DNA from 2 places in the Enterococcus sp. DIV0210g genome. Region 2 is predicted to be linked to the other one. Evidence: predicted binding sites of a transcription regulator. Region 2 holds the regulator's gene; the other holds the start of a gene.

Region 1 (6,643 bases), 1.0 Mb from region 2:
TAACATAAAATTAATAGTGTTTTTATTTATTTTATCCTTGACCTTTCCGTTACGTCAAGGGTTATCCTTAATGATGTCAGGAGGTTAAAAAATGGAATATACGATCAAAAAGATGACACAATTATCGGGTGTTAGTGCACGAACATTACGATTTTACGATGAAATCGGACTTCTCAGACCAGCAAGAATCAATTCTTCCGGATACCGCATCTATGGAGAAAATGAGATCGACCGCCTGCAGCAGATTTTGTTTTATCGTTCGCTAGACTTTAAATTAGAAACGATTCGTGAACTGTTAGATAACAAAGAATTCGACAAGATCCAATCGTTTGAAGAGCAAAAACAACTGCTGCTGAAAAAAAGAGAACAGTTAGATGCCCTCTTGACGAATATCCAACATACGATTGACCATCACAAAGGAGAGAGAAACATGAGCAGCGAAGAAAAATTCGAAGCATTCAAGAAACAAAAGTTACAAGAAAATGAAGAGAAATATGGACAAGAAATCCGTGAAAAATACGGCAAAGAAACAGTCGAAGCCTCTAATAAAAAATGGGGAGCAATGAGTGAAGAAGATTTCCAAGAAATGCAGCAGACAGAACAAGAACTCTTTGTAAAACTTTCTGGCTATCTAAAAGAACCAGACATCGAAAGCAATTTGGCGAAAGAGATCTTTCAATTACACAAAAAATGGTTATCTTTCAGTTGGGGTTCTTACGCGCCTGAAGCTCATAAAGGGCTAGGAGAAATGTATGTGGCAGATGAACGCTTTGCTTCTTATTACAATGACCGTATTGGCAACGGTGCTGCGGATGCATTGAACAAGATTATTAATCGTTATGCTATGTAGAAGATTGACCAATTGACTGTTTTAGTAAACTAATTGATTTATTTTCAAGTAAACTTTTTTGAACATCAGAAAAAAGAATATCCGAACGATTTTTTGGTTAAAATCCCTTGCCTTATTTATGACAAGGAATTGCTAAAATGCAGAAGCAAACCAATTATCGTTCGGATATTTTTAGTTAGGGGAGACCTTTTCTATTCTGGTTCTCCTAAATTCGGATCGATTTTATTAGCAGCTAAGATAAACGGTGCCCAAATCACTGCTGCGACAGCTAGATTGACGAGTGTCAGAACAATTGCCCGCCAATCGCCCGCAGTCGCTAAAAATCCGCTGATGATCGTCGGCATTACCCAAATAACATTCACAACTACCGGGTCCACTAATCCGCCAACGGTAGCAAAATAAGCAATTGTTGCCGTAGCCAGAGGAGCCAGGATAAAGGGGATCATCAATACTGGGTTCAATACGACTGGCAAACCAAACATAACAGGTTCATTGATATTGAAAATTCCAGGAGCAGCGCCTAATTTCCCGACCAATTTATAATCAGCCCGTTTCGAAAGAACCAAGATCATAATGATCAATACAAGCGTGACTCCCGCTCCGCCAGGCCAAACAAATGCTTCAAACGAACCAGCGACCCATTTGAACGGGATCTTATCGCCATTTTGAAACGCATTGGTATTTTCGACCATCGCAGTGCCATATAAAGTCTGTAAAACTGGAGACATGATATTGGTACCATGCAAACCGAAGAACCAGAGAACGTGAACGAGCAGAACAATGATAAAGACAGCTCCATACCCTTGAGACAGTTGCATCAATGGCGCTTGGATCGCTTCAGAAATCCAGTCGATCAATGGTACGCCAGCTGCTTCTCTAAATAAGTAATGGATGACACCCACTGTGTAAAGAGCAACAGCTGCTGGTATGATAGCGGCAAACGCTTTTGAGACCGCAGGCGGAACAGAATCAGGCATCCGAATAATAATATTTTTTCGGATCAAAAAAGAGAAAATGAGAACAGAGATAAAACCAAAAATCATGGCAGTAAAGAGACCTGACCCGCCCATATAACGGCCAAAGTTGAAATACCCCCATGCACCTAATGTCAGTGTCTGACCCCCATCAGCACTTTCCAAAACACCTCCCGCTGCGGTAATCATGTCCGCCGCTTCTTGCGATAACGCTGCTGGCAATGACAAAACAGCCGAAGCACTATCTGGCAATCCAATAATAAAGGCAACTAGCGATACAATACTTCCAGATACTGGGTCTACTTCATAAGCTTTCGCCAAATTTGCACCTAAAGATAACGCAAAAACGACCGCCATCACAGCAAGTGTTCCATTCCAAATCAGCCCATTGACGCCAATAACCGGTCGAAAAAAAGCAGTAATAGCATTTTCCGGCCCCAAATATGTATTTGGGAAATCACGCATAAATGCATTCAGCAACACAGCGACCGCACCAGCCATTGTTGCTGGCATCGTACCAATAAACGCATCTCTCAAAGCGACTAAGTGTTTCTCAGAACCAACCTTTGTAGCGACAGGCAAAATATACTTTTCCATCCAACTCATCAAACCATTCATCCAAACCTTCCTCCTGTTTTTTTATTTTTTCTTCCTCACCTTCTAGAAAGCGCATACATTATAATGTTAAGGAAATCTTAACATAAAAAATTGGAACTTACTATCTCATTTTTTTATTATTTATCCATTTTTTGATTCATTTCCTATTGGTCTATCTAACATTAAACGAACAATATTGTCACTATCTTCTGGAAGAGTTCTATTGTATCATTACGGAAAAGGAGGGATTTACTTGCCATTTTTTGCTATTATTATCGATCTTTTGACTATGGGTGCTTACTTTATGCAGGTCCATAATCCTGCTCTAAGATATATTGGTCTTATTTTTCAAGGCGTAATGGTCATCCTGCTGCTTTTGCTTGTTTTCATCTATCGCGGCAAAAAATTCACGAATTTTCGACCAAAAGGCTATCCATATTTTACAATAAGATATGCCATTATCGTCTTTTCTTTTTTGATCAACGGTGCGGTTTTGTTTCTATATATCTTGAATTATTTAGACATCAATTCGGTTGTTTTTTCAACGATTTAAACGTAAATAAAAAAGACTCGTCTCGATTCTGAGACGAGTCTTTTTGTTTAAAGGGATGATTTTACATCATTCCGCCCATCATTGATGGATCCATTCCTGGTGCTGCTGGTGCTTGTGGTTCTGGTTTGTCTGCTACAACTGCTTCTGTTGTTAATAATAATGCAGATACAGAAGCTGCATTTTGCAATGCTGAACGAGTTACTTTTGTTGGGTCAACGATTCCTGCTTCAACCATGTTTACCCATTCGCCAGTTGCAGCGTTAAATCCTGTTCCAAGTTCGACATTTTTTAGTTTGTCGACGATTACTGAACCTTCATAACCAGCATTTTCAGCGATTTGACGGATTGGTTCTTCTAATGAACGAACAACGATTTTCACACCTGTTGCTACGTCGCCTTCAGCTTCTACTGAAGAAACTTTTTCAATCACGTTGACCAAAGCAGTTCCCCCACCTGATACCATACCTTCTTCAACCGCTGCACGAGTCGCATTCAATGCGTCTTCGATACGTAGTTTTAATTCTTTCAATTCTGTTTCAGTTGCAGCACCGACTTTTACCACTGCGACACCGCCGGCTAATTTAGCTAAGCGTTCTTGCAGTTTTTCACGGTCAAAGTCTGAAGTAGTGTCAGCGATTTGGTTTTTGATCAATTGGACACGTGCTTCGATCGCTGTTTTGTCGCCTGAACCTTCAACGATTGTTGTGTTATCTTTGTCAACAACGACTTTTGATGCGTTACCTAAGTTGTCGATGGTTGCATCTTTCAAATCTAATCCTAGGTCTTCTGTAATCACTGTTCCGCCTGTCAAGATTGCGATATCTTCCAGCATTGCTTTGCGGCGATCGCCGAATCCTGGAGCTTTAACAGCTACTACATTGAATGTTCCGCGGATTTTATTCAAGACTAATGTTGGTAATGCTTCACCGTCTACGTCGTCTGCAATGATTAGCAATGGACGAGATTGTTGTAAGATTTGTTCCAACAATGGCAAGATATCTTGAATGTTAGAGATTTTTTTATCAGTGATCAAAATGTATGGATTTTCTAAAACAGCTTCCATTTTGTCGTTATCTGTAACCATGTATTGTGACAAGTAGCCGCGATCAAATTGCATACCTTCTACAACGTCTAATTCTGTTTCGATCCCTTTTGATTCTTCGATTGTGATAACACCGTCGTTGCCGACTTTTTCCATTGCATCAGCAATCAAGTGACCTACTTTGTCAGAACCTGAAGAAACAGCTGCAACTTGTGCGATAGCTTCTTTTGAATCTACAACTGTAGAGATATTGTGCAATTCTTCAACTGCTGCTTTTGTTGCTAATTCGATTCCGCGGCGAATGCCTAATGGGTTTGCGCCGGCAGTTACGTTTTTCAAGCCTTCACGAACGATTGCTTGTGTTAGAACTGTTGCTGTTGTTGTTCCGTCACCTGCGATATCATTTGTTTTTGATGCAACTTCAGAAACAAGTTTTGCACCCATATTTTCGAAATGATCTTCTAATTCGATTTCTTTTGCGATAGTTACACCGTCATTTGTGATCAAAGGAGAACCGTATGATTTTTCTAAAACAACGTTACGTCCTTTTGGTCCTAATGTTACTTTTACTGTATCTGCTAATTTATCTACTCCGCGAAGCATTGCAGCGCGTGCGTCTTCTGCAAATTTCAATTCTTTTGCCATGTTCCATTCACCTCATCATAAATTTTTTAGTATTTATTCAACAATTGCCATAATGTCTTTTCCAGACACGATCAAATATTCTTTTCCATCAAATTTTACTTCTGTACCGGCGTATTTCTCAAACATTACTGTGTCGCCTTCTTTAACAGCGGCAGGAACTTTTTCTCCGTTTTCTAACAAACGACCTTCGCCTACCGCAATGATAGTACCAGTTTGTGGTTTTTCTTTAGCAGTTGAAGCTAAAACGATACCACCTACACTTTTTTCTTCTTCTTTTGCGACTTCAATAATGACGCGGTCTCCTAATGGTTTTAACACGATAAATCCCTCCGTTAACTCTAGTTTTTATCTATTAGCACTCTCTAACCAAGAGTGCTAACCTACGTTTCTAATAATACTCATTCTCTCTATTTTTTGCAAGCTTTTCGTTCAAAGATTTTCTATTTTAGGCAAAGTGCTGGGGGTAAACAATTATGCTATACTATTTAATAAGTAAGGAGGAATTTTATGTCACTGAAAAAATACAGTTTTTGGAGTATTTTCTGCTATGGACTTGTGTTTGTTTCCCCTTTGATCCTAGGCTATCTAGGACTGGTCCATTCAGCAGCTGATTTGATTACTGCTACCACATTGACTTACAGTCTAGGTGCAGTTGTGTTACTTGTTTTTTACTTTATGCAAAAAGAACCTTTGAAGATAGAGTCAGAAGTTAAAAAAGCTTCTGTTTGGAAAATCATTCTTTTCGGTTTGTTAGGGATCTTCGCTGCATTGATTTTACAGAATATCGCAATCATGTTGGAAGTTTGGCTGTTCGGAGAGACCGCTCCATCACAAAATACGCAAGATATCATCAAAATGATTTTAACTTCACCAGCGTTTATTTTAGCGACGACGATTGCTGGCCCAATCATGGAGGAATTGGTTTTCCGCCGCAGTATTTTGGGAATCGTTGCTCGTTATTCTAATTTCTGGGTTGGTTTGATCATCAGTTCGCTTCTTTTCGCTGTCGCACACAATGATGGTCATTTGCTTCTTTACTTCTTTTTAGGTGCGTTCTTTAGTCTCTTATATAAATCAACTGGCAGAATCTGGACTTCGATGATTACCCACGTCGGCATGAATAGTTTGGTCGTTCTTGTCCAACTGGCTCTTCACTATGGTTGGATAAATGTGTGATTTTTAATTCAAAGAGCCTTTCATAAAAAACACCGCCATCTCTTCAGTTTGATTGTGAAGAGATGGCGGTGTTTTGTTTATCGGTTGTCAAAAGTATCATTGTTCTGGTTGTTGGTTTGAGCGACTTTTATTTCTACATTTTTCAATACCAGCTTTTCTACTGCTGCGATTCGGCCAAATTCTGCGGCTTCTATTTGGCAATCTTCAAATAGGATCTTTTCCATCGGTTTGTTTGGAAAAGCAACTAAGTCAAATGCGCGTGAAGATTTCTGGTCGTTTTTTTCTAGTGTTGCACGTACATTTTTGATATGGATGTTTCGGACTTTTGTCATTTGCAGCTCCTCAGGTATTTCTTCTGCAACCACGTGCCAGATTTCCGGATGGGGTATTTTATCTGTTGCTGTAACTTTTTTCCGATTGTATTCATTGTGCCAGTCCATGATCCAAGAAAAAGGAAACTGGACATTCGTCATTCGCAGATTTTCTACATTGATGTTTTCAATGAAGCCTCCTCTTTCTTTCGAAGATTTCATTCGAATACCGCAATCTGCATGGTCAAATTCAATATCATGGATAAAAACATCCCGTACTCCGCCGCTTACTTCACTTCCAATCGTAACGCCATATCCGCCCAATACTTTGCAATGATCGATTTCTATTTTTTCTGAAGGCTTGTTCACGCGTCGTCCATCGCCGTCTCTGCCGGATTTGATAGAAATACAGTCGTCTCCGCAGTCAAAAGAACATCCAGTTATGCGGATATCGGTTGAAGAATCAATGTCTATCCCATCTGTACTTGGTCCGTG
Region 2 (6,643 bases):
TAGCACCTATGGATCTTAAAAAGACACCACGTGCTGAAGCAGAACAAATGGCTGTCAAATTACTGGAAACAGTTGGCTTAGCCGATAAAAAAGACATGTATCCTGATAACTTGTCTGGGGGACAAAAACAGCGTGTCGCTATCGCTCGCGCACTTGCGATGAACCCTGATATCATGTTGTTCGATGAACCAACTTCTGCGCTTGATCCAGAAATGGTCGGCGACGTATTGAACGTTATGAAAAAGTTAGCAAAACAAGGAATGACGATGATCATCGTTACCCACGAAATGGGCTTCGCGAAAGAAGTTGCAAACCGTGTCATGTTTATCGATGGCGGAAACTTCCTTGAAGACGGAACACCTGAAGAAGTCTTCAACAATCCGCAAAACGATCGTACAAAAGACTTCTTAGATAAAGTATTAAATATCTGAGAGCTTACAAAAACCCAGCCATCCAATCTAAGTGATTGGATGGCTGGGTTTCTTTTATTTACGTTTTTTTCCGCCGCTGAAAGCATCTTTGACTTTATCAAAAAAACCTTCTTCTTGCTGTTCGCTGACTGTTTGTCCGCCAGCTTCTGCAAATTTACGCAACGCTTCTCTTTGTTCATCATTTAAGTTTTTCGGTGTGATCAATTTCACTTTGACATGCTGATCCCCTGTTGATCCGCCTCTTAAGCGTGGGGCACCTTTTCCGCGTAATCGGAAGTTCGTACCTGTTTGTGTACCAGCAGGAATCTTCAATTTCACATCACCATGCACAGTAGGCACTTGGACTTCATCGCCAAGAGCTGCTTGAACAAAGCTTAACGGCAATTCATAATAGATCTCTGAACCGTCTCTGTCGAAGATATCGCTATCTTCTACACGGAAGACAACATATAGATCGCCATAAGGTCCGCCGTTCGTGCCGGCTTCTCCTTGGTTTGCCAAACGCATTTGTTGGCCTTCTTCCACACCTGCAGGAACATTTACTTTCACTGTATGTGCTTTTTTCTCATGGCCAGAACCATGACAAGTTGGACAAGGGTCTTTGATTTCTTTCCCTGTTCCATGACAAACATCACATGTTTGACGACTCATCATACGACCAAGCGGTGTTTGTCTTTCAACATTTATTGATCCTGATCCATGACATTTATGACATGTCACTGGTTCTGTACCAGATTTCGCGCCGTTCCCGCCGCAAGTATGACAAACTTCTTCACGATTGTATTTGATTTCTTTTTCGACACCAAAAATCGCTTCTTCAAAGCTCAAATCGATTGTATACTGCAAGTCCGCACCTTGTCTTGGGGCATTTGGATCAACAGAACGACCGCCGCCGCCAAAGAAAGAATCGAAAATATCTTCGAAACCGCCAAAGCCGCCGCCAGAAAAACCGCCGTTGAAGCCGCCAAAACCGCCTGCTCCGCCGCCATAATTTGGATCTGTCCCTGCATGACCATATTGATCATACGCAGCACGCTTTTGCGCGTCACTTAAAATTTCATAAGCTTCTGATACTTCTTTGAACTTTTCTTCAGCATCAGGTTCTTGGTTGATATCAGGATGGTATTTTTTTGAAAGTTTGCGATAAGCTTTTTTTATCTCATCGTCTGAAGCCCCTTTTGAGATTCCTAAGACTTCATAATAATCACGTTTCGTTGCCATAGGCGTTCCTCCTATTGGTTCATGTGCGTTCGCCGCATCGTTTGTAATCATATCACATTTTCACAGCCGTGACAAAAACAGATTTACTAAAACAGCCGCACGTCTATTCGTTTTTAAGAAAAAATAAACCTCTTCTTTCTTTGCGGAAAATCTTCTTTGATTTACCACATCAATAAGAGCCATGAACCAGAAAACATAAGATGCTGTTTTCAGTTCATGGCTCTTACTGTTTAAAAACAGCAGAAAGAGATGCTTGCCGCATATGCGTCATCTGTTACTCATTTGAGAAGATTCGCGTGATACGCACATCTCTTTCACTGTTTTTCCATTAAAAGAATGGATTATTTATCGTCGCCATCGACTTCTTCGAAATCTGCATCTACGACATCATCCGCTCCGCCTTGAGCCGCTTCAGGATTTTCTTGTGCTTGTTGTTGTGCTGCTTGTTCGTACAATTTCACTGTAAGATTTTGTACGATTTCATTTAATTCATCGCGTTTTTGTTTCATTTCTTCGATGTTGTTTGCTTCGACAGCAGCTTTCAATTCGTCACGAGCAGCTTCTGCTTTTTTCACTTCTTCTGCGTCGACTTTGCCTTCTAATTCTTTCAATGTTTTGTCAACAGTGAATAGTAAAGCATCCACGTCATTACGCAAGTCTACTTCTTCTTTGCGTGCTTTATCTGCTTCAGCGTTTGCTTCTGCATCTTTCACCATACGTTCGATTTCGTCATCTGACAAACCTGAAGAAGATTTGATTGTGATTTTTTGTTCTTTTTGTGTACCTAGATCTTTGGCAGATACATTAACGATCCCGTTTTTATCGATATCGAAGGATACTTCGATTTGAGGGATTCCACGTGGTGCTGGCGGAATATCCGTTAATTGGAATCTTCCTAATGTTTTGTTGTCTGCAGCCATTGGACGTTCTCCTTGAAGAACATGGATGTCAACAGCTGGTTGGTTGTCCGCAGCAGTTGAAAAGACTTGTGATTTGCTTGTTGGGATCGTTGTGTTGCGGTCGATCAATTTAGTGAACACGCCGCCCATTGTTTCAATACCTAATGATAATGGTGTTACGTCAAGCAAGACAACATCTTTCACATCACCAGTGATAACGCCGCCTTGGATAGCAGCACCCATCGCTACAACTTCATCTGGGTTAACTGATTTATTTGGTTCTTTACCAGTTTCTTTACGTACTGCTTCAACAACAGCAGGAATACGTGTAGAACCGCCGACTAAGATCACTTCATCGATTTCAGATTGTGACAAGCCTGCATCTTTCAATGCTTGACGAACTGGGATTTTTGTACGTTCTACTAAATCAGCAGTCAATTCATCGAATTTCGCACGAGTCAATGTCATTTCCAAATGCAATGGTCCAGCTTCACCAGCAGTGATAAACGGCAAGCTGATTTGTGTGCTTGATACGCCTGATAGATCTTTTTTCGCTTTTTCAGCAGCATCTTTCAAACGTTGTAATGCCATTTTGTCTTGGCCAAGGTCAATGCCGTTTTCTTTTTTGAATTCAGCAACCATGTGATCAATGATTTTGTTGTCAAAGTCATCCCCACCTAGATGGTTATCTCCAGCTGTAGACAATACATCAAATACGCCGTCACCTAATTCAAGGATCGATACGTCAAAAGTACCTCCGCCCAAGTCAAAAACAAGGATTTTTTCGTCTTTGTCTGTTTTGTCTAAACCATAAGCTAACGCAGCTGCTGTTGGTTCGTTTACGATACGTTCAACTTCTAAGCCAGCGATTTTACCAGCATCTTTTGTTGCTTGGCGTTGTGCGTCGTTGAAGTAAGCAGGAACAGTAATAACTGCTTTTTCTACTTTTTCACCTAGATAATCTTCGGCAAAACCTTTGATGTATTGTAAGATCATTGCTGAGACTTCTTGTGGTGTATAGTTTTTGCCTTCTACTTCTACTTTGTAACCAGCTTCGCCGATATGGCGTTTGATAGATGAGATCGTGTTAGGATTTGTTACAGCTTGGCGTTTTGCCACTTCCCCAACTTGGATTTCGCCATTTTTGAATGATACAACAGAAGGTGTTGTACGGTTGCCTTCTGGATTTGCGATGATTTTTGCTTCGCCGCCTTCTAATACAGCAACAGCAGAGTTTGTTGTTCCTAAGTCAATACCAATAATTTTACTCATATGAACTATCTCCTTCACTTATCATTTGTTTCTATTATATTAAATATCTTAATGACTATTGTGCGACGATGACCATCGTCGGACGTAATACGCGATCGTGTAATTTATATCCTTCTTGCAATACTTCAACGATCGTTTCTGGTTGGATCTCGTCAGAAGCTGGGATCGTTTGGACTGCTTGGTGAAGATTTGGATCAAAGACTTCGCCTTTTGCAGCGATTTTCTCGATGCCTTCTTCTTTCAATGCTTGATTCAAACTTTCCAAGACCATTTCGACACCTTTTTTCAAGCTGCCGCCTTGTTCGTCTGAAACATCCGCTGCTAGTGCTCTTTCTAGATTATCGATCGCTGGCAGCAGTTTTTTCGCTAAATCTTGGGAACGGTATTTTTGAAGCTGTTCCCGTTCGTTTTTGCCGCGATTTGCCATATTAGCGATTTCCGCACGAGCGCGCAGGAATTTGTCTTCCATTTCATCTAATTCCATTTTCAACGTTTGGATCTCTGTCGCTTCTGCTTCAACTTCGGATACGCCAGAATCTTCTGCCGCTTCAGCATCGAAATCTGCTTCATCAACGATTTCTTTTTCTAATTCTTCTTTTTCCTTCACGATCTCGCCTTCCTTTCGTTTGTTTCAACCCGTCTTTAGTCAAATTTACTTGAACATACGGTTTTCATAGCTTCTCTCTTAAGAACCAGGCATGTCAAGCGAACGATAATATTCCTCCAGCTTGTTTGCTAGTTCTTTCCGATAAACATCAATCAGTCCAAACATTCGTGAATATGACATATTCGTCGGACCCAACAATGCAATTGTACCTCTTCCGTGGCCATCAATCTCGTAACTTGCTTGAATGATACTCATATCTTGCAAAAGATCATTTCCGATTTCCGAACCGATTTTGATATGGATATCGCTATCCATCGGTACGATGATCTGAGTCAATTCCGACCTGTCTTTCATGAAAGAATACATAGACTTGAATTGGTGCAGATCTTGGTAAGGCTCATAATCCAAAAGATTCATTTGCCCGCTCACATAGATTTTATCTTCAAATACCTGACCCAATATCGCATCAAATAATGAAGACATGCCATCTGTGGTTTGGAAATACTTATGCAGGATCATCGGGATCTCTGTCCTCAACTTATGGTACACGTTGACAAGCAGATCACCAACTAAACGATCATTGACGATACGAACGATTTTTTCTAAATCCTGACTGCCGAGAGCAGCAGGCAAAGTGTACACTTGGCTTTCTACATTTCCTCTGTCTGTAACGATCACCGCAATGATTTGTCGGTCATTTAAAGGAATGATGCGAAACCCTGTCAATCGCCGGTCTTTGATTTCCGGACCGGATGAAAAAGCAGTGTAACTTGTTAAATTTGATAAAATCTCTGCAGATTGTTTGATAATCTCATTGATTTCATGAAAATCTTTGCTTAAAGACTGTCGAATCGTTTGCAGATCATCTTTATTTACTCGAGCGGGCTCTAGTAAATTGTCCACATAGTAACGATAGCCTGCCGCAGAAGGAATCCTGCCTGAAGAAGAATGAGTTTTCAAAAGAAGCCCTTCTTCTTCCAGCGCCTTCATGTCATTCCGGATCGTTGCAGAACTTGCTTCGACTCCTTCAGCCATCAGCGCTTTAGAGCCAACAGGTACGCCGTTACTTGTATAGTTCTGGATGATCAGACGCAAGATATCTTTTTGTCGTTGCGTTAACATCTTCATCACCTCTCGTTAGCACTCCTGCCTTCTAAGTGCTAACCCATGTATAAATATAACAATACCTGTCATTATTGTCAAGAAAAAAACCACGCATTTTAGCACTCTATATAAAAGAGTGCTAATCCGTTTATTCTGCGTTTGATCCAAACTTATCCAAAGGTTCTTTTATAGTAAAAAACGCTCAAAAACATTGTTTCCTAAAAAGATTCCTTTTGGTGTCAGCAAGACATTTTCTTTGTCATTAATCAAAAGTTCTTCTTTTTCCAACTCTGCCAAAACATCGCCATATAATTCTTCTAACTCTGTCTGATATTTTTCGTAAAATCGCTGTTTTGAGACGCCTTCTTTTTTCCGCAGACCTAAAAACATTTCTTCTTCGATCTGATTTTTTCGAGATAATTCTTCAACTTCCAGTACAGGTAATTGGTTTTCCCGTAAAGGCTGCAAATAATGCTGGATCGGCCCCTTATTCCGGTATCTTCTATCTCCCAAATAACCGCTCGCTCCTGCACCAAATCCAAAATAATGTTCATTGTTCCAATACATCAGATTGTGTCTTGATTCATGGCCTTCTAAAGCAAAGTTGCTGATTTCATATTGATGGTGTCCGCTTTTTTCCATTGCTGCAATTGTTTCTTCAAACATCCTTGTTTCTGTTTCCTGGTCTGGAAGCTCCAAGCGTCCTTGTCTCACCCAGTTCATGAACATCGTCTTATTTTCAAGGATCAGCGAATACAGTGAATAATGAGGCAAATCAAGTTCAAGGGCTCTTGTTAACGTGTCCCGATAGCCTTCTAATGTTTGCCCTGGCAATGCATAGATCAAATCGATACTTACATTCGAAAAGTTTTCTGCTTCTAGAAAGGACATTGTTTGGTAGACATCTTCTGCAGTATGTTTCCGTCCAATTTTCTTTAACAACTTGTTGTCAAATGTCTGTACTCCCATCGACAAACGATTAACACCATAGTTTTTCATTACTTGCAATTTTTCTCTCGTCAAATCACCTGGGTTTGCTTCTACAGTAAATTCTTTTACCGCTGGATTAAAAGGCAAGCGTTCGCGAACCCCCGCTAACAATTTATCTA

The links. Region 2 encodes HrcA, which represses chaperone genes, less so after heat shock. Its sites were predicted from a motif close to TTAGCACTCNNNNNNNNNGAGTGCTAA; they were not measured.
Region 1: groES (co-chaperone GroES) is a predicted target of HrcA. The motif match lies at 5,014-5,040, and genes of this name have one in related genera.

The regions. Positions count from the first base shown of each region.
Region 1 is NZ_CP187903.1:433,196-439,838, reverse strand. Features, by position in the region: gene IGI64_RS02165 (MerR family transcriptional regulator) at 92-850, shown strand; gene IGI64_RS02160 (PTS sugar transporter subunit IIC) at 1,042-2,442, opposite strand; gene IGI64_RS02155 (hypothetical protein) at 2,675-2,974, shown strand; gene groL (chaperonin GroEL) at 3,036-4,661, opposite strand; gene groES (co-chaperone GroES) at 4,695-4,979, opposite strand; gene IGI64_RS02140 (CPBP family intramembrane glutamic endopeptidase) at 5,169-5,837, shown strand; gene IGI64_RS02135 (glycoside hydrolase family 28 protein) at 5,915-6,643, opposite strand, start outside.
Region 2 is NZ_CP187903.1:1,437,757-1,444,399, forward strand. Features, by position in the region: gene IGI64_RS06970 (amino acid ABC transporter ATP-binding protein) at 1-431, shown strand, start outside; gene dnaJ (molecular chaperone DnaJ) at 486-1,652, opposite strand; gene dnaK (molecular chaperone DnaK) at 1,994-3,823, opposite strand; gene grpE (nucleotide exchange factor GrpE) at 3,879-4,430, opposite strand; gene hrcA (heat-inducible transcriptional repressor HrcA) at 4,509-5,552, opposite strand; gene hemW (radical SAM family heme chaperone HemW) at 5,721-6,643, opposite strand, start outside.